Regions from separate parts of the Dongia sp. genome, predicted to be linked through region 1. Evidence: riboswitches for the same ligand, from Rfam matches in the RefSeq annotation. Region 1 holds a riboswitch; each other region holds the start of a gene.
The links. Region 1 has a riboswitch for cobalamin ahead of cobG (precorrin-3B synthase). Riboswitches for the same ligand answer to the same signal wherever they lie in the genome.

Region 2: linked by a shared signal. The riboswitch ahead of cobU (bifunctional adenosylcobinamide kinase/adenosylcobinamide-phosphate guanylyltransferase) and the one ahead of cobG (precorrin-3B synthase) in region 1 are both predicted to bind cobalamin.
Region 3: linked by a shared signal. The riboswitch ahead of ACH2CY_RS05850 (CbtB-domain containing protein) and the one ahead of cobG (precorrin-3B synthase) in region 1 are both predicted to bind cobalamin.

The regions. Positions count from the first base shown of each region.
Region 1 is NZ_JAYRKD010000009.1:57,842-64,864, reverse strand. It holds gene ACH2CY_RS11530 (cobalt-precorrin-6A reductase) at 1-79, shown strand, start outside; gene cobJ (precorrin-3B C(17)-methyltransferase) at 46-792, opposite strand; gene ACH2CY_RS11520 (precorrin-2 C(20)-methyltransferase) at 789-1,505, opposite strand; gene ACH2CY_RS11515 (precorrin-8X methylmutase) at 1,507-2,136, opposite strand; gene cobG (precorrin-3B synthase) at 2,137-3,291, opposite strand; cobalamin riboswitch at 3,389-3,612, opposite strand; gene ACH2CY_RS11505 (LuxR C-terminal-related transcriptional regulator) at 3,652-4,743, opposite strand; gene ACH2CY_RS11500 (VWA domain-containing protein) at 5,024-7,023, shown strand, end outside.
Region 2 is NZ_JAYRKD010000016.1:89,993-97,015, reverse strand. It holds gene ACH2CY_RS16795 (branched-chain amino acid aminotransferase) at 1-187, shown strand, start outside; gene ACH2CY_RS16790 (TerC family protein) at 335-1,099, opposite strand; gene ACH2CY_RS16785 (molybdenum cofactor biosynthesis protein MoaE) at 1,180-1,641, opposite strand; gene moaD (molybdopterin converting factor subunit 1) at 1,646-1,897, opposite strand; gene arsC (arsenate reductase (glutaredoxin)) at 1,931-2,275, shown strand; cobalamin riboswitch at 2,319-2,514, shown strand; gene cobU (bifunctional adenosylcobinamide kinase/adenosylcobinamide-phosphate guanylyltransferase) at 2,595-3,125, shown strand; gene cobW (cobalamin biosynthesis protein CobW) at 3,139-4,170, shown strand; gene cobN (cobaltochelatase subunit CobN) at 4,297-7,023, shown strand, end outside.
Region 3 is NZ_JAYRKD010000004.1:195,973-202,995, forward strand. It holds gene uvrC (excinuclease ABC subunit UvrC) at 1-571, shown strand, start outside; gene pgsA (CDP-diacylglycerol--glycerol-3-phosphate 3-phosphatidyltransferase) at 682-1,254, shown strand; gene mobB (molybdopterin-guanine dinucleotide biosynthesis protein B) at 1,251-1,754, shown strand; gene ACH2CY_RS05845 (CbtA family protein) at 1,788-2,537, opposite strand; gene ACH2CY_RS05850 (CbtB-domain containing protein) at 2,550-2,744, opposite strand; cobalamin riboswitch at 2,786-3,003, opposite strand; gene ACH2CY_RS05855 (hypothetical protein) at 3,070-3,363, opposite strand; cobalamin riboswitch at 3,395-3,617, opposite strand; gene ACH2CY_RS05860 (DUF1289 domain-containing protein) at 3,684-4,607, shown strand; gene ACH2CY_RS05865 (hypothetical protein) at 4,604-4,990, shown strand; gene ACH2CY_RS05870 (hypothetical protein) at 5,437-5,712, shown strand; gene ACH2CY_RS05875 (DMT family transporter) at 5,732-6,652, shown strand; gene ACH2CY_RS05880 (Tex family protein) at 6,659-7,023, opposite strand, start outside.

The DNA.
Region 1 (7,023 bases):
ACGACGAGTCGCGGGCACGATCGACGCAGTGCTGCACTGGCTGGATCATGCGGCACCGCCGGCCGAACGCGGCGTGTAGACGAAGCGGCCGACACGCCGGGTCTCGGCATTGCCGACGATCACCACCGTGCGCATGTCGGCCATCTCCGGCGTCGCTTCTCCGAGCGTCACCGTCTCCAGCCGCTCGTCGGGCTTGCTGACGTTGCGGGCGAAGGAGATCAGCCGGTCGTTGCCGCATTCGGCGCGCAGGATGTCGAGCGCCTCAGCGAATTGGTGCGGCCGCGACTTGGAGCGCGGGTTGTAGAAGGCCATCGCGAAGCCGCCGCGCGCCGCCATGCGCAAACGATGCGCGATCACGTCCCAGGGCTTCAGGTTGTCGCTCAGGTTGATGGCACAGAAATCATGGCCGAGGGGGGCGCCGAGCCGCGCGGCAGCCGCCAGCATCGCGGTGATGCCGGGCAGTATGCGGATGTCGAGATCGCGCCATTCCGCGGGCCCCGCTTCCAGCGCCTCGAACAAAGCCGAAGCCATGGCGAAGACTCCGGGATCGCCGGAAGAGACGACGACCACGCCCTGCCCTGCCGCGGCCATGGTCAGCGCGTGCGTCGCGCGCTCCAGCTCAACGCGGTTGTCGGAGGGATGCAGGGCCAGGCCAGGCCGCGGCGCGACGCGGGCCACATAGGGCGTGTAGCCGACCACGTCGGTCGCGGCCGCGAGTGCCGCCTGCACCTCGGGCGTCACCAGCGCGTCATTGCCTGGCCCGAGCCCAGCGACGGCGAGCCAGCCGCTCACGGCCTGCGACCCTGGCCGTGCACCACGGCGATCGAGAAATAGGGCACGCTCTCGCCGGCATCGACCAGGCGCTGCACCTTCTGGCCGGGCATGGTGCCGCGCTCGATCAGCCAGGCCTGCTGCAGCTTGCCGCTCTTCTCCAGGGCGCGGCGCAGCTTCGGCAGGTTGCGGCCGATCTTCATCACCACCAGCGCGTCGGTATCGCCGATGCGGCGGCTGAGCTCGGCCTCGGGCAAGGTCGCCATCACCACGGTCAGCACATCGTCACCCCAGGTGATCGGCTGGCCAGTGCTGGTCCAGCAGCCCGACATGCCGGTGATGCCCGGCACGATCTCGATCTCGACCTTGCCCTGCAGCCGCGCGTGGAGATGCATGAAGGAACCGTAGAAGAAGGGATCACCCTCGCAGAGCACGACGATGTCGGTGTCGCGCGCCACGGTCGCGATCTTCGCCGACCAGTCGGCGTAGAAGGCGGCCATCATTTCGTTGTAGCGAGGGTCGTCGAGCGGGATCTCGGTGGTCACCGGATATTCCATCGAATACTCGACGGCGTCGGGCGAAATAATGCCGTCGACGATCTGCCGCGCGTGACCCTGCCGGCCTTCCTTGCAGAAATAGGCGACATGGCGCGCGGCGCGGACCAGGCGGTCGGCGCGCACGCTCATCAATTCCGGATCGCCGGGGCCGAGGCCGACGCAGATCACCTTGCCCATTCTATTCCTTCCAGCTGGCGAGGGCGTTGACGGCGGCGACGGTGATCGCCGAGCCGCCCAGCCGCCCCTGCACCACCAGCGCCGGCACGACGTTTGCGGACATCAGCGCCGCTTTCGACTCCGCCGCGCCGACGAATCCGACGGGGCAGCCGATGATCGCCGCCGGCCGCGGGCAAGCCGGGTCTTCCAGCATGTTCAAGAGATGAAACAGCGCGGTCGGCGCGTTGCCGATCGCGACCAGCGCGCCCTGGAGATGCGGGCGCCAGAGTTCCAGCGCCGCCGCCGAGCGCGTGTTGCCCATGTCGCGTGCGAGGTCCGGCACGCGCGGGTCCTGCAAGGTGCAGATCACCGCGTTGTCGGAAGGCAGCCGCGCGCGGGTGATGCCTTCCGAGATCATCCGCGCGTCGCAGAGGATCGGCGCGCCGGCGGCGAGCGCCGCCCGGGCCGTCGCCGCCATGCCGGGCGTGAACGCGACATCGCGCTCCAGCCCCACCAGCCCGGCGGCGTGGATCATCCGCACCACCACGGGCTCCTCGTCCTTCGAGAAGCGTGCGAGGTCGGCTTCGGCGCGGATGGTGGCGAAGCTCTGGGCGTAGATCTTCGCTCCGTCTTTTTCGTAGGCGTAGGGCATTCAGGCTCGCAGGATTCCAGGCAGCTTCAGGAGGTCGTCCGGTGTCAGGTCCCGGCGTTCGGGGGGATCGCCGGGGCGACCGTAGCGGATCAGGTCGAACCGATCTGGACCGGTTGCGACAAGTGTCAGGTCGACAGCGCCGGAACAGGCGCAGCCCTTGGCGCAGCCGGAGACATGCAGGCGCGCCCCTTCCGGCAGGAACGGCGCCAGCGCCCGGGCCAGCGGCCGGGTCTCGGCGAGGCCCTGCAGGCAGGTCGGCGCACCGGTGCAAGCCTCCAGCAGGAGGCGCGGGTCGCCGGCGTCGCGGATCAGGCCGGGGAGATCGGGAAGCGCAGCGGCGCCTTCGATCAGCAGCATCCGCCAGGGCGTCAGCCGCAGCGGCCCGATCGCGGCCAGGGCGGCGAGCGTCTCCGCGTCGATCCGCCCGAACTCGATTGCCACCAGCGCGCCCTGCGCGCAGAGCCCGGGTCCGGGACGCGGCGCCGGTTCGGCCGCCGGGTCTTGCCGCCACGCCGCGGGCAGCGCGGCCCCGGCCGAGAGATGACGGGCCATGCGGCCGCGCTGCTCCTGCACGCCGCCGCTGTCCAGGAACCAGCGCGCAAAGGCCAAAGCGGTCTCGGCGGCCGTGTCGCGGGTGACGGGGCAACCGGAGGTGATTGAGTCGGCGCGGCAGATCAGGCCCTCGCGGCCGCGCTCGATGCGAATATCCGCGGAGGTGCCGGCCAGCAGCGGGCGCGGCCCGCAATCGACCGCGAAACCGAACTTGCCGGGGAGAGTCGGCGCATCATCGGCCGCAAAGCGCGTCGTCAAAGCCCGGGTGATCGCGGCGCTGTCGTCATCCGCTTCCCAGAACGGCGTCACCACGAGGTTGCGCCGCGCCTCCGCTTCCACCGAGAGATCGACCAAGTCGAGCGCCTGCAGCGCTTCGACCAAGGGGCGATGGGTCTCCGGCGTGACGCCGCGGAGCTGCAGGTTGGCGCGGGACGAGAGATCGATCTGGCCGTTGCCATGCGCGGCGGCGAGGGACGCGATCCGCCGCGCCTGCTCGCCGGTCAGGCGCCCGAGCGGCGGGCGCAGCCGCACGACCAAGCCGTCGCCGGATTGCATGGGCCGCAGCGCGCCGGGACACCAACCATATATCCGCGGATCGTTCATCGCCCTTCCGGTCGAGACGCCTTTCTTGTTCGGCGGAAGGGGGCGGCCGGGGATGCGCAAGGCATCGTCCTAAGCCGGCCGCGAAAAACCCCGTTCGCCCGTGACATCATGCGCTGGCAGGTCTCCCGGCTTGCGGATTTCGAGCCTTGGCTCGTCGGTCCCGCCGCCTTCCCGGCCGAACGGCCAGTGGCAGTGGCGGACCTCTCCGGTCACGGTCGCGGGGGCGGCTGCGCTTCGGCGCCGAAGCGGCGCCTGTCGCATTCCCTTTTCACCTGCCCCTTTCAATCGATCGGGACAGGAACCAGCGCCCGTAACTGAGGCTCGGCCGGTCACCTTGTCAAGCGCTGGCAGCGCCGCAGCTCAAACGTGGGCGAGCAGCGCGACGAGCTCGGCCTGGCGTGTGGCGCCGGTCTTCTGCAGGGCGTCCTTCAGATAGCTGCGGGCGGTGCTGGGCTGGATCTTCAGCCGCGCGGCGATCGCCTCGATGTCGAGGCCTTCGGCCAGCAAGGCCGCGACATGCGCCTCCCGCTCGGTGAGACCATAGGCATTGCGGATCCAGGTGAGATCGGGCCGCAGTGCCGCCGGATCGCGGTCGCGCTCGACCAGCAGCGCCAAGGCCGTGGCCGAGGCGAAGACATCGCGCGCCCGGCCCGGCACCGGATGGACCTGCAGCAGGTAGCGCCGGCCCTCGATATTGGTCAGCGCCGCGACCCCCAGCCGTCCGGGCCGGGAGACCGCACTGGCCACCGCGCGGTCGACCGCGAGCTGCGACACCCGATCTCCCGCCACCAGCCGACGGCGCAGGATGCGCAGCGGCGAGGCCGGATCGACCTCGCCGGCCGATTGGCCGGGCAGCACGCGCCCCCAGGAATCCAGCTCGACGATCGCGCCGCCGCGCCGGCCGAGCATCCCGGCCATGCCACGCGCCTCGGCGTCGAGCACGCCCTTGGCGATGCGGGCAACGGCATGGAGCTCCGGCAGCACGCTGTCGAGCATCGCGCGCTCCGCCGGCTGGAAAGGCCCATGCTCGACGCGGCGCTTCAGGCTCAGCTCGATATATTCGTCCGGCCCGGGCGCCAGCACCGTGTTGGCATGCCAGAACACGCCGTTCGGACGCAGGAACTCCTGGTAGAACGGGTCGCGCGCCAGCTCTTCGGCGGAATAGTCGTCCTGATCGATGCGGAAGCCGACATAATGCGTACCGATCCGCTGATAGCGCGAGTTCGGTGGCGTGCGGCCGGCGGCGAAATCCGCGACCGCGCGCGCGCATTCCGGGGTCACGATCGCCGTGACCATCTTGCGCGCTTCATTCCGCATCAGCACGGCGTCGCGTGCACCCGCCGCCATAGCGAAATGCACCAGCGCTTCTTCCCAGCCATCCGCGAGAATCGCCGCAGAGACCAGGTCGTCGACGCTCGCCCGGATGCCATCCAACGAAAGCATCGTGCGCATCTTGCGCCTCTGGTAATCAACCTGCGGCCGCACCCTGCCATAGGGGGGACCGCGCCCCGACCCCGCCATCGTGCCCTAATTGCGGGATCACGGCGACACTTTTGGTCGCGTTAACCATCGCACCCAGGTGTGCTTCGGTTTCATCTTCTTGCGATCGTCACAAGGATCGGAATCGGAGATTGGGCGCGAAGCGGTTATCCGGTTCGAGGCCAGACAATGCGCCACGCCATGTTATAGTCGCGCCGCGCAGTCGGGGGCGCGTCAACGGGTGAGCGGGACAATGAAAACTGGCTTCAGGTCGCTGGCGGTTCTGGCGCTGGTGCTTTTGCTCGGCAGTTTCCCCGCACGCGCCGAAGATGACGGCACGACCCGGAACGTAATGCTGATCGTCGATGCCTCCGGCTCGATGAAGAAGGCGGTCGAAGGTGAGTCCCGCATGACCGCGGCCAAGCGCGTGCTGGCCGAGACCCTGGCCACGATGCCGCCGGAAGTGCGGCTCGGCCTGCTCGCCTATGGCCATCGCAAGGCCAAGGACTGCAAGGACATGGAACTGGTCGCGCCGATCGGCGCCGAGGATGCCGGCAGCATCGCCGGGCGGATCCAGGAACTGACGCCGAAGGGCGAGACGCCGATCGCGGCCTCGCTGGAGATGGCGGCGAAATCCTTCCTCGCCTTCAAGGGCCAGGAGAACGCCATCATCCTGGTGACCGACGGGATCGAGGAATGCAAAGGCGATCCTTGCGCCGCCGCGTCGGCGATCAAGGCGGCGGGACTGGATCTCAAGGTCAATGTGGTCGGATTTACTTTGAAGCCGGAGCAGCGCAAGCTGATCGAATGCGTCGCGACCGAGACCGGCGGTACTTACTATGACGCGAAGAACGCCGCCGCGCTGACCACGGCGCTCGCCACCGTCGCCAAGGCCGCCGCCAAGCCCAAAGCGCCGGACGACGACATCCTGGCGCAGAGGAACGGCGGCCAGCTGATCGCCGCCAACAACGACGAATGGCAGAAGCTGAACGACGGCAAGGACGACGAACGCGCCGTCACCTATGCCGGGATCGGCGTCTGGGGCTTCAAGGACGGCAAACCGGCCACCATCACCGGCGTGGACCTGCTGATCCCGGAAAAGAGCGGATACAACGTGAAGGATTTCGAGGTCTTCGTCGGCGACGAGAGCCCGACCGGCGCCTTTACCTCGGTCGGCACCTTCACCACGCAGAACATCAAGCTGATGCAGGATCCCTATCAGCGCTTCAGCTTCCCGCCGGTGACCGGCCGCTTCCTCAAGATCGCGTTCAACACCGATTGGGGCGGCGGCTATATCGCGGCCTATGAACTACGCGCCCATGGCAAAGTAGACGAGAGCGCCGCGCCGGCGCCGCAACCTGCTCCTGCGCAGGGCATCGACCTGCTTTCGCCGCAGAATGGCGGCGCCCTGCTCTCCGCGCCGAACGACGAATGGGCGAAGCTGAACGACGGCAGCCCCGATCGCGCGGTTACCTATGACGGCGAGGGCGTGTTCGGCTTCAAGGACGGCGGTGCGGCGACCTTCGACCGTTTCGAGATGCTGATCGCCGAGACCCTCCCCTACAACGTGAAGGAGTTCGAGCTCTCGGCCGGCGACGAAGGACCCGCGGGCAGCTTCCGCCCGATCGGCAGCTTCACGACCGAGAACATCAAGTTCATGCAGGCGCCCTACCAGGCCTTCACCTTCGCGCCGGTCACCGCGAAGTATCTGAAAGTGGCCTTCAGGTCCGATTGGGGGGGCGGCTATATCGCGGCCTATGACCTGCGGCTCTACGGCGCGATGGCGCCTGCGGCCGCCCCGCTGGTCGGACAGATGCCCGGCCAGCAGGTCGCCGTGCCGGGCGGTGCCGCGCCGGCCGATGCCGGCGGCGAGACCCAGGCGGCGAGTGCCGGCGCGAGCGGCGTCGATCTGCTGGCGCCGGCCAACGGCGGCACGATCCTGGCGGCGCCGAATGACGAATGGGCCAAGCTCACCGACGGCAGCGAGGAGCGCGTCGTCACCTATGACGGCGAGGGCGTCTGGCAGTTCAAGGATGGCGCGCCAGCGACCTTCAGCAACTTCGAGATGCTGATCCCGGAGCAGATCCCCTACAACGTGAAGGAGTTCGAGCTTCAGGTCGGCGACGAGGGACCGGCCGGCAGCTTCCGCTCGATCGGCACCTTCACCACCCAGAACATCAAGCTGATGCAGTCGCCCTATCAGAGGTTCACCTTCGCCCCGGTGACGGCGAAATACCTGAAGGTGATCTTGAA
Region 2 (7,023 bases), on a different contig from region 1:
CGAGCGCGCGATCATGCCGGACGAGCTCGCGAAGACCGACGAGGTCTTCCTGGTCGGCACCGCGGCGGAAGTGACACCCGTGGGCCAGGTCGGCGACTACAAGTTCAAGGTCGGCCCGGTGACGCGGCAGCTGCGCGAGGACTACCTGAAGGAAGTCCGCGCGCACGAGAACAGCGCGGCGGCGTAGCAACGCGGGCGAAGTCGCGTACCCCCACCCCGGCCCTCCCCCGATTCGGGGGAGGGAGAAGATCACAGTCTCGCTGCAATCCCCTCCCCCGAATCGGGGGAGGGTTAGGGTGGGGGTGCGAATATCCGCTTATGCAGCGGACTCGGGCTATGCCGCGGCCTTCTTCTTTGCCGCCTCTTTGCGCGCGCGGGCCCAGAGGTTGAGGCCCTCGACGCCCGCCGAGAAGGCGATGGCGAAGTAGAGGTAGCCCTTCGGGATTTGGAAGTGCAGGCCTTCGCCCAGCAGCGCCACGCCGATCAGCAGCAGGAAGGCGAGGCAGAGCATCTTCACCGAAGGATGCTTGTCCACGAAATCGCCGACCGCATTCGCCGCCGCGATCATCACGATCATCGCCGTCACGACCGCGGCAACCATCACCTCCAGATGATCCGACATGCCGACCGCGGTGATGACGCTGTCCAGCGAGAAGACGATGTCGAGAATCGCGATCTGCACCACGGCGGAAGCGAGGGTCAGATAGGTCTTCTTCGTCCCTTCTTCCTCGTGCGCGACATCGATGTTGTGATGGATCTCGGTGGTCGACTTGGCCAGTAGGAACAGTCCGCCGCCCAGCAGGATGATGTCGCGCCAGGAGAGGTCGTAGGCGTGCTCCGGCCCGAACCAGTCGACGGTCAATATCGGCTCCTTCAGTCCGGCCACCCAGGAAATCGAGGCCAGAAGCGCGAGCCGCGTCAGCAGGGCCAAGGCCAGCCCGAGGCGCCGGGCGAGCCGCTGCTTATCCGGCGAAACGCGGCCGGCGACGATCTGCACGAACAGCAGATTGTCGATGCCGAGGACGATCTCAAGCGCCGCCAGCGTGACGAAACTGAGGATGACGGCAGGATCCGTCAAAAGGAGCATGTAGTCGGACATGGGAAGCGGTCGCCCCGGTCGGCCGTTTCAGGAAATGGAGAATTGGCGGTTTGTCAGGAAGATTTCAAGCTGGGAGCCGGCTACTTCCTTAGCCAGGCCGCCTTGCGGGCGTCGTCGCTGGTCTTGGCCTCGACCCAGCGGGCGCCTTCGGGGCCGTCTTCCAGCTTCCAGAACGGCGCCTCGGTCTTCAGCCAGTCGATCAGGAAGGCGCAGGATTCCAGCGCCGCTTCGCGGTGGCTGGAGGCGGTCGCGACCAGCACGATCCGGTCGCCCGGCTCCAGCCGGCCGTAGCGGTGGATGATCAGCGTTGCTGACAAGGGCCAGCGACGCTGCGCCTCGGCCTCGATCTCGGCGAGACGCTTCTCGGTCATGCCGGGGTAATGCTCCAAGGTCATCGAGGACGCGGCACCCGAGCCTTCGGGCGCGATGTCTCGCACCAGGCCGATGAAGCTCGCGACGCCGCCGACCTGGTGATTCCCGGCGGCGAGCTTCTCGAGCTCGGCGCCGATGTCGAAATCCTGCGTCTGGACCCGGACGGTCACGACTTCAGCCGCCGGTCACCGGCGGGAACAGCGCGACCTCGTCGCCGGCCTTCACCGGATGCGTCAGGCCGACATAGTCCTGGTTGACCGCGACCTTCACCGCCTTGCGCTCCTTGAGCGCGGTCGCGTAATTGGGGCCGAGGCTTTCCAGCCAGTCGAGCAGCTGCCCGACCTCTTTCACGTGGGCGGGAACGTCGAGGGTTTCTTCGGCCTTGCCGATCTTCTGGCGGAGCCAGGCGAAATAAAGCAGCTTCATGATCTCTACTTAATAAGGGCGCGAGGAAGGTCCATGGCCGTCACCATCTACCATAACCCGAATTGCAGCACTTCCAAGAAGGTGCTGGGCTGGCTGAAGGAAAAGGGCCACGAACCCAAGGTGGTCGAATACCTGAAGACCCCCCTGGACGAGGCGGGAATCAAATCCCTGCTGAAGAAGCTGAAAGTCGGGCCGCGCGACATCCTGCGCAAGAAAGGCGAGGCCTTCGAGGCGTTGAAGCTGACCGACAAGACCAGCGACGAAGCCCTGATCAAGGCCATGGCCAAAACCCCGGTCCTGATCGAGCGCCCGATCGTGGTCGGGCCCAAGGGCGCGGTCGTCGCCCGGCCGCCGGAGCGGGTCTGGGAGACGGTTTGAGCCCGTTAACCTTCTCGGCGGATTTTGCTGCACCGCCCCGGGCTTCCTGCTAGTTTCCGGCCGTTCGCAGGGAGGGAAGCCGGTCCGATGCCGGCGCTGCCCCCGCAACTGTAGGACCAGGCCCGGGCGTAGTGCGTCCGGGCAACGGACCCGATGGAAACCACTGGCCGTATACTGGGCCGGGAAGGCGCGGGATCCGGCGGTCGAGCCAGGAGACCTCGGCGAACGCTCTTTATAACGGTCGGCGCCTCGGCGGGAGGAGCGCAACACCTTGTCGAAGTCTCCATCTTCTGCCCCTGCACCCAAGCTGTCCCTGGGCATGTCCGGCGTGATCACGCCCTTGCCGCCGGTAAGCCTGGTCCTGGGCGGCGCGCGCTCAGGGAAAAGCCGCTATGCCGAAGCCCTGGTCGATCGCCATCCCGGCCGCCGCACCTATCTCGCCACCGCCGAGGTGCTTGACGACGAGATGGCGGCGCGGGTGAAGACTCATCGCGAGCGCCGCGATTCGGATTGGAGGACCGTCGAGGAACCCCTCGATCTCGCCGGCGCCTTGAAGGCCGAAACGGAACAGGGAGCGGCGGTCCTGGTGGATTGCCTGACGCTCTGGCTCGGCAATCTCCTGGGGCAGGCGCGGGACGTCGAGGCCGAGATCGCCGGCCTGGTCGCCGCGCTCGGGCAGTTCGGCGGGCCGGTGGTTTTCGTCTCGAACGAGGTCGGCCAGGGGATCGTCCCGGACAATGCGCTGGCCCGGCGGTTCCGCGACCTCGCCGGCATCCTGCATCAACGCCTGGCGGAGAAGGCGGATCACGTGGTGTTCGTGACCGCCGGACTTCCGATGAAATTGAAGTGAGAAGAGAAGTTCTATGACGACGAAGATCCCCGCAACCATCGTGACCGGCTTCCTCGGCGCCGGAAAGACGAGTCTCATCCAGAATCTGCTGCGCAACGCGCGCGGGCGCCGCATCGCGCTGATCATCAACGAGTTCGGCGAGCTCGGGGTCGATGGCGAGATTGTGAAAGGCTGCGGCATCGAGGATTGCCCGGAAGAGAATATCGTCGAGCTGGCCAACGGCTGCATCTGCTGCACCGTCGCCGACGACTTCCTGCCGACCATCACCGCCTTGCTCGACCGGCCGCAGCCGCCGGAGCATATCGTGATCGAGACCTCCGGCCTCGCTTTGCCGAAGCCGCTGATCCGCGCCTTCAACTGGCCGGAAGTCCGGACGCGGGTGACGGTCGACGGCGTGATCGCGGTGGTGGACGGCCCGGCCGCGGCGGCCGGCCGCTTTGCCGACAATCCGGAAGCGGTCGCGGCACAGCGCGCGGCCGACGAGTCCTTCGATCATGAGAGCCCGCTGGCGGAACTGTTCGAGGACCAGATCAACAGCGCCGATCTCATCATCCTCAACAAGAACGACCAGATGTCGCCGGACGACCGCACCGCCGCCAAGGACGTGATCGACCGCGAGATGAAGCGCAAGGCCAAGCTGGTCCTCTCCAGCTTCGGCGCGATCGATCCCGAGGTGCTGCTGGGTCTCGGTGCCGCGGCGGAAGACGACCTCGACACCCGCTTCTCGCATCACGAGCTCGAAGGCGAGGACCATGATCATGACGAGTTCGAGAGCTTCCAGATCGACATGCCGGTGCTCAAAGCCCCGGAGGAATTGCTGGCGCGCCTGAAGCCGGCGATCGCGACCCATGACATTCTGCGCGTCAAAGGTTTCCTCGACGTGGCCGGCCGCGACATGCGCCTGGTGCTGCAGGGCGTCGGCGGCCGCATCCAGCATTACTACGACCGCGCCTGGGGTTCCGACGAGGCACGCAAGGGCCGGCTCGTGGTCATCGGCCTCAAAGGCCTCGACCGCGCGGCGATCGAAGCGGCGGTCAAGGGCTGAAACTTTGCACTGCGCCGGCCTTTCGCACCCCCACCCTAGCCCTCCCCCCATTCGGGGGAGCGGACTAGAGCGAGTCCTTTCTTCTCCCTCCCCCGAATCGGGGGAGGGCCGAGGTGGGGGTGCGTAATGCATCTTCTCGCCGCGAAGCCCGGTGAAATCAGCGACGGAACAAATGCGATCGACCTCGGCCAGACGCCGGGCGAGATCGTCATCCTGTCCGCCGCGGATACCGAGCTCGCCTGTCTCGCCGCGGCCCATGCCGCGCTGCCGGAGCCGAAGCCGAGTCTCCGGCTCGCCAATCTGCTCATGCTCCAGCACCACCTCTCGGTCGACGCCTATGTCGAGGACATCATCGCGCAGGCGAAGCTCGTCGTTGTGCGGCTGATCGGCGGGCGGCGCTACTGGCCCTATGGGCTGGAGGAGATCTCCGCGACCTGCCGCGCCAACAATATTCCGCTGGCGGTACTGCCGGGCGACGACCAGCCGGATCCCGAGCTTGCCGATTTCACCACGCTGCCGCCCGAAAACGCGCATCGGCTCTGGCGCTATTGCACCGAGGGCGGAATCGAGAACGCGCAGCAGGCCTTGCTGCATGCCGCGAGCCTGATCGGCGGCGATGCCGAATGGCTGGAGCCGCGGCCGCTGCTGAAGGCCGGGCTCTATTGGCGGGGTGAAACCGTCACCAATCTCGCCGATCTCAGGTGGCATTGGCGCACCGGCCGGCCGGCTGCGGCGATCGTCTTCTACCGCGCGCTGATGCAGGCCGGCACCTTGAAGCCGATCGACGCGCTGATCGCGGAACTGGACCGGCGTGACATCAACGTCCTGCCGGTCTTCGTCAACAGCCTGAAGGACGCCGTCGCGGCGGATCTCCTCGCCGCGCTGTTCGCGGAAGCCAAGCCCGACCTGGTGCTGAACGCGACCGGCTTCGCGGTCTCGCAGCCGGGCGGGGATTTTGCGACGCCTTTCGACGTCGCCGACTGCCCGGTGCTGCAGGTCGTGCTCTCCAGCGGCAGCGCCGCGGATTGGGAGCAGAACACCCGCGGTCTCTCGCCGCGCGACCTCGCCATGCAGGCGGCCTTGCCGGAGCTCGACGGCCGCATCCTGACGCGCGCGATCTCGTTCAAGGCGGCGGCGCGCTACGACGCCGCGACCCAGTGCAACATCGTGGCGCCGGAGCCGGTTCCGGATCGCATCGCTTTCGTCGTCGATCTCGCCGAACGCTGGATCCGCTTGCGCAAGAAAGCGGCGGGCGAGCGCACCATCGCCGTGGTGCTGGCCAATTACCCGAACCGCGACGGCCGGATCGGCAACGGCGTCGGCCTCGACACGCCGGCCGGCACCGTCAACCTGCTGCGCGCGATGCGCAGCGCCGGCTATGCGATTGCCGATATCCCGGCCGACGGCGACGCCCTGATCAACCGCCTGCTCGACCGGCAGGCGGCATCGGCCCGGCTCTCGGTCGCCGACTACCGGGAATTCTTCGCGACCCTGCCCGCGGTGATCCGCCATGCGGTGATCGCGCGCTGGGGCCAACCGGAGAGCGATCCGCATTGCGTCGATGGCCATTTCGCGCTGCCGCTACAGGGCTTCGGCGCGACCTTGATCGGGATCCAGCCGGCCCGCGGCTATGGGATCGATCCGGTCTCCAGCTATCACGATCCCGATCTCGTGCCGCCGCATGCCTATTTCGCCTTCTACGCCTATTTGCGGGACGTGGCGGAGGTCGATGCCATCGTCAACATGGGCAAGCACGGCAATCTGGAATGGCTGCCGGGCAAATCGCTGGCGCTTTCCGCCGCCTGCTATCCGGAAGCGGTGATGGGTCCGGTGCCGCTGATCTATCCCTTCATCGTGAATGATCCCGGCGAGGGCACCCAAGCCAAGCGCCGCAGCAGCGCCGTCATCATCGACCACCTGACGCCGCCGCTGACCCGCGCGGAGAGCTACGGCCCGCTGAGCGAACTCGAGACCCTGGTCGACGAATATTACGAAGCGAGCCAGGTCGATCCTCGGCGCTGCGCGGTGCTGAAGGGCACGATCGTCGATCTCGCGCAGGCGAGCGGCCTCGCCGCGGATTGCGGCATCGCCCGCGAGGACGATACCGAGGCGGCGCTGATCAAGCTCGACAACCATCTCTGCGAATTGAAAGAGCTGCAGATCCGCGACGGGCTGCACATCTTCGGTGAGTCGCCGAAGGATACGCAGCTCGCCGACCTGCTGGTGGCGCTCACCCGGCTGCCGCGCAGGACCGGCGTCAACGGCGACGCCTCGCTGCTGCGGGCACTGGCCGCCGATCTCGGCCTCGACTTCGACCCGCTCGATGCGAAGCTGGGCGATCGCTGGACCGGCCCGCGCCCCGCCATCGTGGCCGCGGCGTCGGACACGCCCTGGCGCACGATCGGCGATGCGGTCGAGCGGCTAGAGCTGCTGGCCTCGAAACTCACCGCCGGAACTCTGCGTCCGGAAGCGAACTGGACCCGCAGTCGCGCCGTGCTCGACTTCATCAACGCCGAGCTTCGCCCTTCTGTCGCGGCTTGCGGCGATGCCGAACTCTCGGCGGTGCTGACCGGGCTCGACGGCCGCTTCGTGAAGCCGGGGCCTTCCGGCGCGCCGACCCGCGGCCGGCTCGACATGCTGCCCACCGGGCGCAACTTCTTCTCGGTCGATACCCGCGCAGTGCCGACGCCGACCGCCTGGGCCTTGGGCTGGAAGTCGGCGGCCTTGCTGCTCGACCGCCATCGCCAGGAACATGGTGCCTGGCCGAAGTCGCTGGTGCTTTCGGCCTGGGGCACGGCGAACATGCGGACCGGCGGCGACGACATTGCACAAGCACTCGCGCTGATGGGCGTG
Region 3 (7,023 bases), on a different contig from region 1:
TGCGACCATCGATCCGGCTCGGCCCCCGGTTACCGCCGGCGATGACTACGCGATGATGCGGCAGGTGCTGACCCGCCGCTTCAACCGCGCGCTGAAGGAGGATCCGGATCGCGACAAGGGCCTCTGGCCGGACCTGGTGCTGATCGACGGCGGCCAGGGCCAGCTCAACACCGTGATGCAGGTCATGGCCGATCTCGGCATCGCCGATGTCTGCGTGGCCTCGATCGCCAAGGGGCCGGACCGCAATGCCGGACGCGAGCGCTTCTTCATGCCGGGCCGCGAGCCGTTCAGCCTCGACCCCAAGAGCCCGGTGCTCTACTTCCTGCAGCGGCTGCGCGACGAGGCGCACCGTTTCGTGATCGGCGCGCACCGGGCCAAGCGCTCCAAGGAGATCCGGCATTCAATCCTGGACGACGTGCCGGGGATCGGCGCCAAGCGGAAGAAGGCGCTGCTGCTGCATTTCGGCTCGGCCCGGGCGGTGTCCCAGGCCGGGCTGTCGGATCTCTCGGCGGTGCCGGGGGTTTCCGAGGCGGTGGCGAAGAAGATCTACGATCACTTCCACGGTGGCTGAGTGAGGGAGGCTGATTCGCCGCATTTCAGCCCCGATTCGTGACTATGACAGGCCGGATTCGACCTGCTATTTTTTCCCCGGAACAGCGAAGAAGACGTGCGCCAAACGTCATGACCAACATCGCCAATATCCTCACCCTGTCGCGGATTGCCGCGATCCCGCTGATCGCGGCCCTGCTGTTCTTCGACCAGCCGTGGCTGCGCTGGATCGCCTTCATCCTCTATGCGGTCGCCTGCATCACCGATTTCTTCGACGGCTATATCGCCCGGCGGATGGACCAGGTCTCGGCCTTGGGCCGCTTCCTCGACCCGATCGCCGACAAGCTGGTGGTGGCGGCGATCCTGATGTCGATGACCGCCCATGGCCAGATCTCCGGCTGGGTGGTCCTGCCGGCGCTGATCATCCTCTGCCGCGAGATCCTGGTCTCCGGCCTGCGCGAATACCTGGCCGAGCTGAAGGTCCGCCTGCCGGTCTCGATGCTGGCCAAGTGGAAGACCACGATGCAGATGGTGGCGGTCGGCTTCCTGATCGTCGGCGACGTCATGCCGGGCTGGCCGGTCCAGCTGGTCGGCGAAGGCTTGATGTGGCTGGCCGCGGCGCTGACCCTGGTCACCGGCTACGACTATTTCCGGGTCGGCATCAAGCATATGGCCGAAGACGACCGCGCGGACGCGAAGAAGTGAAGGTCTTGGGCCTGGCCGGCTGGAGCGGGGCCGGCAAGACCACCCTGCTCGCCAAGCTGATCCCCGAGCTCATTCGCCGCGGCATCACGGTCTCCACCATGAAGCACGCGCACCACGCCTTCGACGTCGATACGCCCGGCAAGGACTCCTATGTCCACCGCGAGGCCGGCGCCACCGAGGTGCTGGTCGCTTCCGGCAACCGCTGGGCGTTGATGCATGAGCATCGCGGCAGCCCGGAGCCGACGTCTCAGGAGCTGATGCGGCATATGAGCGACGTCGATCTGCTGCTGGTCGAAGGCTTCAAGCGCGAAGGTCACGACAAGCTGGAGATCTACCGTGAGGCCAACGGCAAGCCGCTGCTGGCCGTCGAGGACCCGAACATCGTCGCCGTGCTGGTCGACGGGCCGAAGCCGGAGACGAAGCTGCCGGTCATCGACCTCAACGATATCGGCGCGATCGCCGATTTCGTGATGCGGCATTGCGGTTTCGGGAAGGCGTAAGCCCCGACACGACGTGCCGGGGCCTACAATCGATCAAACGGCCGGCGCGACGAACCGCTTGTAGCAATATCCGCTGAGCAGCCCGAGCGCGGCCCAGAACAGCAGTTGCGCGATCATCGTGGCCGCGACGAAGCGGTGCTGCAGGGCTTCCGGCGCCGCGGCGGCGTATTCCGCCGGCTGCGGTGCGCCGATCGCATGGGGCACCACGATCATGGCCAACGCGACCACGACCCAGAGCGGCTTAGGTTCCCGGACATAGAACAGCAGGCCGAGCCCGCCGGCGGTCAGCGCCACGGTCGCGACCCACCAGATCTGCCGGGCGGTGAGATCCGCGACGGCGCTGCCGGGCAACTCCGGGGGCAGGCCGATGCTGGGGGCCAGGATGAAGACCACGAAGCCGCCGAGACCCCAATAGACGCCCTGGCGCCAATCGATCGCCCGTCCGGAGACCGCATAGACGGCGAGCAACAGCAGGGCGAAGCCGATGCCGGTCAGCAGATCGGCCAGGGCGGTGAAGGCAGTGCGCTCGAACCCGTCCTGCGGCTCCCAGGCTTCGCCGTCATGCGCATGACCCTCGGCCGATTGACCCGCGGCGTCATGGTCGTGCCCTTCCTCCGTCGCTGCGGCATCGGCAGCGGCGGATTGTTCCTCGGCGGCCCTCTCGAACACCTCGGCCTGAAGAATGATGGGGACTGTCGTCACGTTGTGCACCAGCGTGACGAAGAGCCCGGATAATAGCCCGGCGCTCGCGGCTGCGATGAACAGCCGCCGAAACATCTGCATGTGACTAGCCCCTTAGTGGCAGGGGAAGCCGTTGGAGTGGCGGGTGTCGTGGGCCGCGTTATGGGCCGCCGCGATATGCGAGATGCCGACGCCCCAGATCATGAAGGCGCCGAGGAAGGCGGCCATGCTGGCGGCGATCAGGGTCTTCGACCGGGTGGTGCTGATCGTGGCGGTGTTGATGCGGGTCTGGGTGGTGGCGGAAGTCATCGAAAGTCTCCTATCTGGCGCGACATCCCCGTCGCGCGGTTGCAGGTCTCACTCCCGATGGCAGGTTTCCTGACTCGCGGGTCTCCGCCTTGCGCCGACCTTCCCGAAGTTTCCTCCAGTGGTCATAAGTGACGCTCGGCTCGCCGCTGACAGTTGCGGGGGCAGCCACGGCATTGGCCCCTTTTGGGTCGTCCGCACCGTGTTCCCTTTTAAGCCCCTGGACTTCATCCGTCGGGGCACCATCGCCGGGAATTATAAGGATTCGGCCGGCAAAGCGTCAATCCGGCGCGAGGGCCGGAACTTGGCGCGACAGCGACTCATTCGGTCACGTTAGCGCCGCATGGCGGCGCCGGGCCTGCGGGATCGCGGCGAGCCGGGCGCGGTCCGAACGCCCCAGCTCCGCGAGGATCGCTTGGGCGAAATCGCAGAGCGGCGCGCTTTGGCCGCGCGCTTGCCGGCCGATCAGGGCCTGCGCGGCCAGCGCCGGGTCGATCTCCGGCGGCAGGTCGAGCACCCAGCGCAAGACCTCGAGGCGCAGCTCGCCGTTGCTCTTGGTGGACAGGGTGAAGAGCGCCGCCAGGCGGTCGACGGAACGCTCGAGGGAAGATGGCCGGAACATGTTTTCTTTCTCCGGACGCCCCGCCGGCAAGAAGAGTTGCATGGGTGATGGCAGGTCTCCTGGCTCGCGGTTGTTGTCGGCATCCACCTTCCCGAGAGGCTTTCTCAGTGGCCGCGGCCCAGGTCTTGAACGCTGGGCCGCATGGATGTTCGACGAACCGCTTACAGTTGCGGGGGCAGCCACGGCATCGCACCGTGTTCCCTATTATCCCCGCCCCATTGCTGCGGCGAGGAACCATCGGCGTTCTTGGTAGAGAGACGCAGCTTGCCGGTCAAGATGCGACTCGATCGCAGGCGGATCAGGCGCTAGTCTGCCGCACCATGAACATCGAGGTTCGCCCGATCGGCTCGCCCTGCACCGGCATCTGCAAAGTTGACGACGTCAGCGGCTATTGCCTCGGCTGTGCGCGTTCGTCGGCCGAGATCTCCGAATGGTCGAAGGCGGGCGATGACCGCAAGCGCGCGATCTGGGCGGCGCTGCCGCCGCGCATCGATCAACTCGGCATCGCCGTCACGCGCTTGCCCTGGTTGCCGGACGAAGTCGCCGGCCTCATCGCCGACACGCTGCTCCGGCGCAGCGGCACCTGGGTGGCCGGCTGCCATGGCGCCTCCGCAGAGTTCACGTTCGGCGCCGGCGAGCCGGCCGAGGTTTCGGTCGAGCCCGAGCTGCGCGCCGTCACCGCGCGCGGGGCGCTGCGCTTCACGCCGCGCCCCGATCTCCGCGCGTTGCAATGGCGCGATCCCGATGCCGCGGGCGGGGTGCGGGCGATCTTCATCGTCATCCCGCGCCCGCGCATCCTGTCGGCGCCGAGCTTGCTGCTGACCGCCTGCGGCCCGGATACGGCGGCAATCCAGCCCGCGCATCGCGGCGAGAATCTCTTCGATCTCGGCCTCGGCCGCGACCATATGCGCTTCCTGCTGCGCAGCGCGTCGCCGGCGCTCGATGCCGCGCTGAACGCCGCCGTCGGTCTGCCGCTCGATGCAGTGCTGCAACGCTGCGGCAAGCTGCTGCTGGAGTCGAACCCGACCCGCGTGGTCGAAAGCCCGCTCGGCCGCATCGAGGTCGCGACGCCGATCCCGCCACCCGGCGGCAAGTCGCCGGACGGGCCGCACACCCACCTCCTGCCGGGACACCTCGCCCTGCAGCGCGCGACCCCGACGGATGTCGACCTGCCGGAGGCCTATGCGCTCTGCGCCACCTTCTATCCGCGCAACCCGCCGGAATACGAGGCTTGCCGCCCATGATCGGACGGGTGCGGCGGCATCGTTTCGGCATCGGCCTGCTCGCGGCCTATGCACTGCTGCTGGGCGCGCTCATCCCCGCCTTCGCGGTCGCGGCCGATCCGCTGCAGGCCGAGCTCGACGCCCATCTCTGTGGGCCGGGCAGGTCGCAAGGCGACCAGGCGCCGGCGGCGCCGTCCGACCATCCGCAGAAGTGCCAGCTCTGCGGCCCGAGCTGCGCGATGGCTTTCCAGGTGCCGCTCGCCATGCCGGCCGACGGCGCGATCGCGTTCCTGCCGCGCGCCAAGGATCAGGCTGTGCCGGTCCGGCGCGCCGCGGCGATTCCGGCGCCCCTCTCGCTCTATCCTTCCAACCTCTTCTCCCAAGGTCCACCGCAAGCGGCCTGATCCGATCGCCGCTTTCGCTTCGTACCTTTTAGAGAAATTGAATCATGAATCCCGAATCGTTCGGGACGCCGCCCGCCGTGGCGCCGTCCCTCGGGCCGGCGCGCTCGGTGCGCCGCGCTATCCCGGCGACTACCGGATCCCGCGGGGCATTCTGCCCATCGGGCTCGCGGTGGCGATCGTGCTTCCGCTGACGGGCCTGGCGATCGTCGCCTTCGCGGCGATCGACTTCCTGCTGCCCAAGCGGCTGAAGCAGGCGGCCATGGCCTGAGCGGAGGCGGCGCGGCCCGGCGCGGCCGCCCCATCCTGCCGGGCGGGCGGAAAATCGACCCGCCCTCATTCAAGGGTGTGTCGGGTTCCGGCGCGGAGCTTGACGCCGAATCTCGTCCCTGGGTGTAGAATGCGCTCCTGGCTGAAACGGAGTGCGATGCGTGCTGCAGCGGCGGTGGATGGCAATCGGTGTTCTGGCGCTCGCCACGACGGCCTGCACGCCGTCGACCCAGTACGGCGCCATGCAGAGCCACAAATACCAGGGTTCCCCGGTATTCCAGACCCGTGAGGAATGGGGCTTGCCGGTCAGCAAGACGCGCTTGCTCAACGGCACCCTCTTCTACCAGTTCAGGAAGCCGAACACCGACTGCATGATGTCGGCCTGGGCCAACGATCTCGACATCATCTATCGGGTGGCGGTGTCCGGCCCGGAGAGCTGCGCCGCCGGATCATAAGGCAGGCGCCTGACTTCGAATGTTCATCTCCGAAGCGCTGGCCCTCGGCTCCGCCACCTGCATCGCGCTGAGCTCGATGTTCATCAACGAGCTGAACGGCCGTGTGCCGCTGATGCGGCTGGCGCGCTGGCAGCTCACCGCCGGGTTGCTGATCACGGCGCTCGCCGCCACCATCGTCGGCGGTTGGGCCACATTGGGAAGCTGGCAGATCTGGGCGCTGGCCGCTTCGGGCGCCGTCGGCATCGCTTTGGCCAGCACCACCTATTTCGCCGCGATCTATGCCGCGGGGCCGCGCGTCACCGCCTTGCTGTTCACGCTCACCTCGCCCTTCGCGCTGGCGCTGGGCTATCTCGCGCTCGGCGAGACGATCAATCTGCGCCAGGGGCTCGGTGTCGCGCTGATCCTCTTGGGCGTGCTGGTGGCGATCGGCGTGCGCCGGCGCCGGCCGGCGCCGATGATCCCTCTCTCGGACGAGCAGCCGATCGAGACTCCCGCGCCCGACGAAAAGCGCGCGACGCTCGCCGGCATTGCGCTGGGCGCGGTGACGGCGCTCGGCCAGGCGATCGGCACCTTGCTGGCCCGGCCGGCCATGGCTTCCGGCGTCGAGCCCTTCACCGCGATGGCGGTTCGCAGCGGACTGGCAGTGCTCTGCATCTGGGCGCTGCTGATCCTGCCGGCGGTGCGCCGCCGGACGGCGCCGGCCCGAAAGGTGGACCTGCTGGTGGCGATCGCAGCCGCCTTCTTCGGCCCGGCGCTTGGCATGTCACTGCTGATGGCGGCCCTGGAGACCGGCGATGTCGGGATCGTCTCGACGCTCTCGTCGATGACGCCGGTCGTCATCCTGCCGATGGTCTGGCTCAGAAGCGGCCGGATGCCGCGTCCCCTGGCCTGGGCCGGCGCGGCGCTCGCCATCGTCGGCACCGCGCTGACGATAGCTTAGACGCGGCTACTTCCGCACGATGAACCCGGCCTTGCTGAAGGCCGCCGCCAGCGCGTTGTCCGAGGCCTTGGCGGGTGCGGCTTTCGGCTTCTCCGTCATGTGCTGGCGGTCGCGCTGGGTCAGCGGGCGATCGCCCTGCGACGCCGGGCGCTTCACCGCCTCGTCGCTGAGGCGCATGGTGAGGGAGATGCGCTTGCGCTTCTGATCGACCTCCAGCACCTTGACCTTCACGATGTCGCCGGGCTTCACCACCTCGCGCGGATCTTTCACGAAGCGGTCGGCCAGGGCGGAGACGTGGACCAGACCGTCCTGATGGACGCCGATATCGACGAAGGCGCCGAAATTGGCGACGTTGGTGACGACGCCCTCCA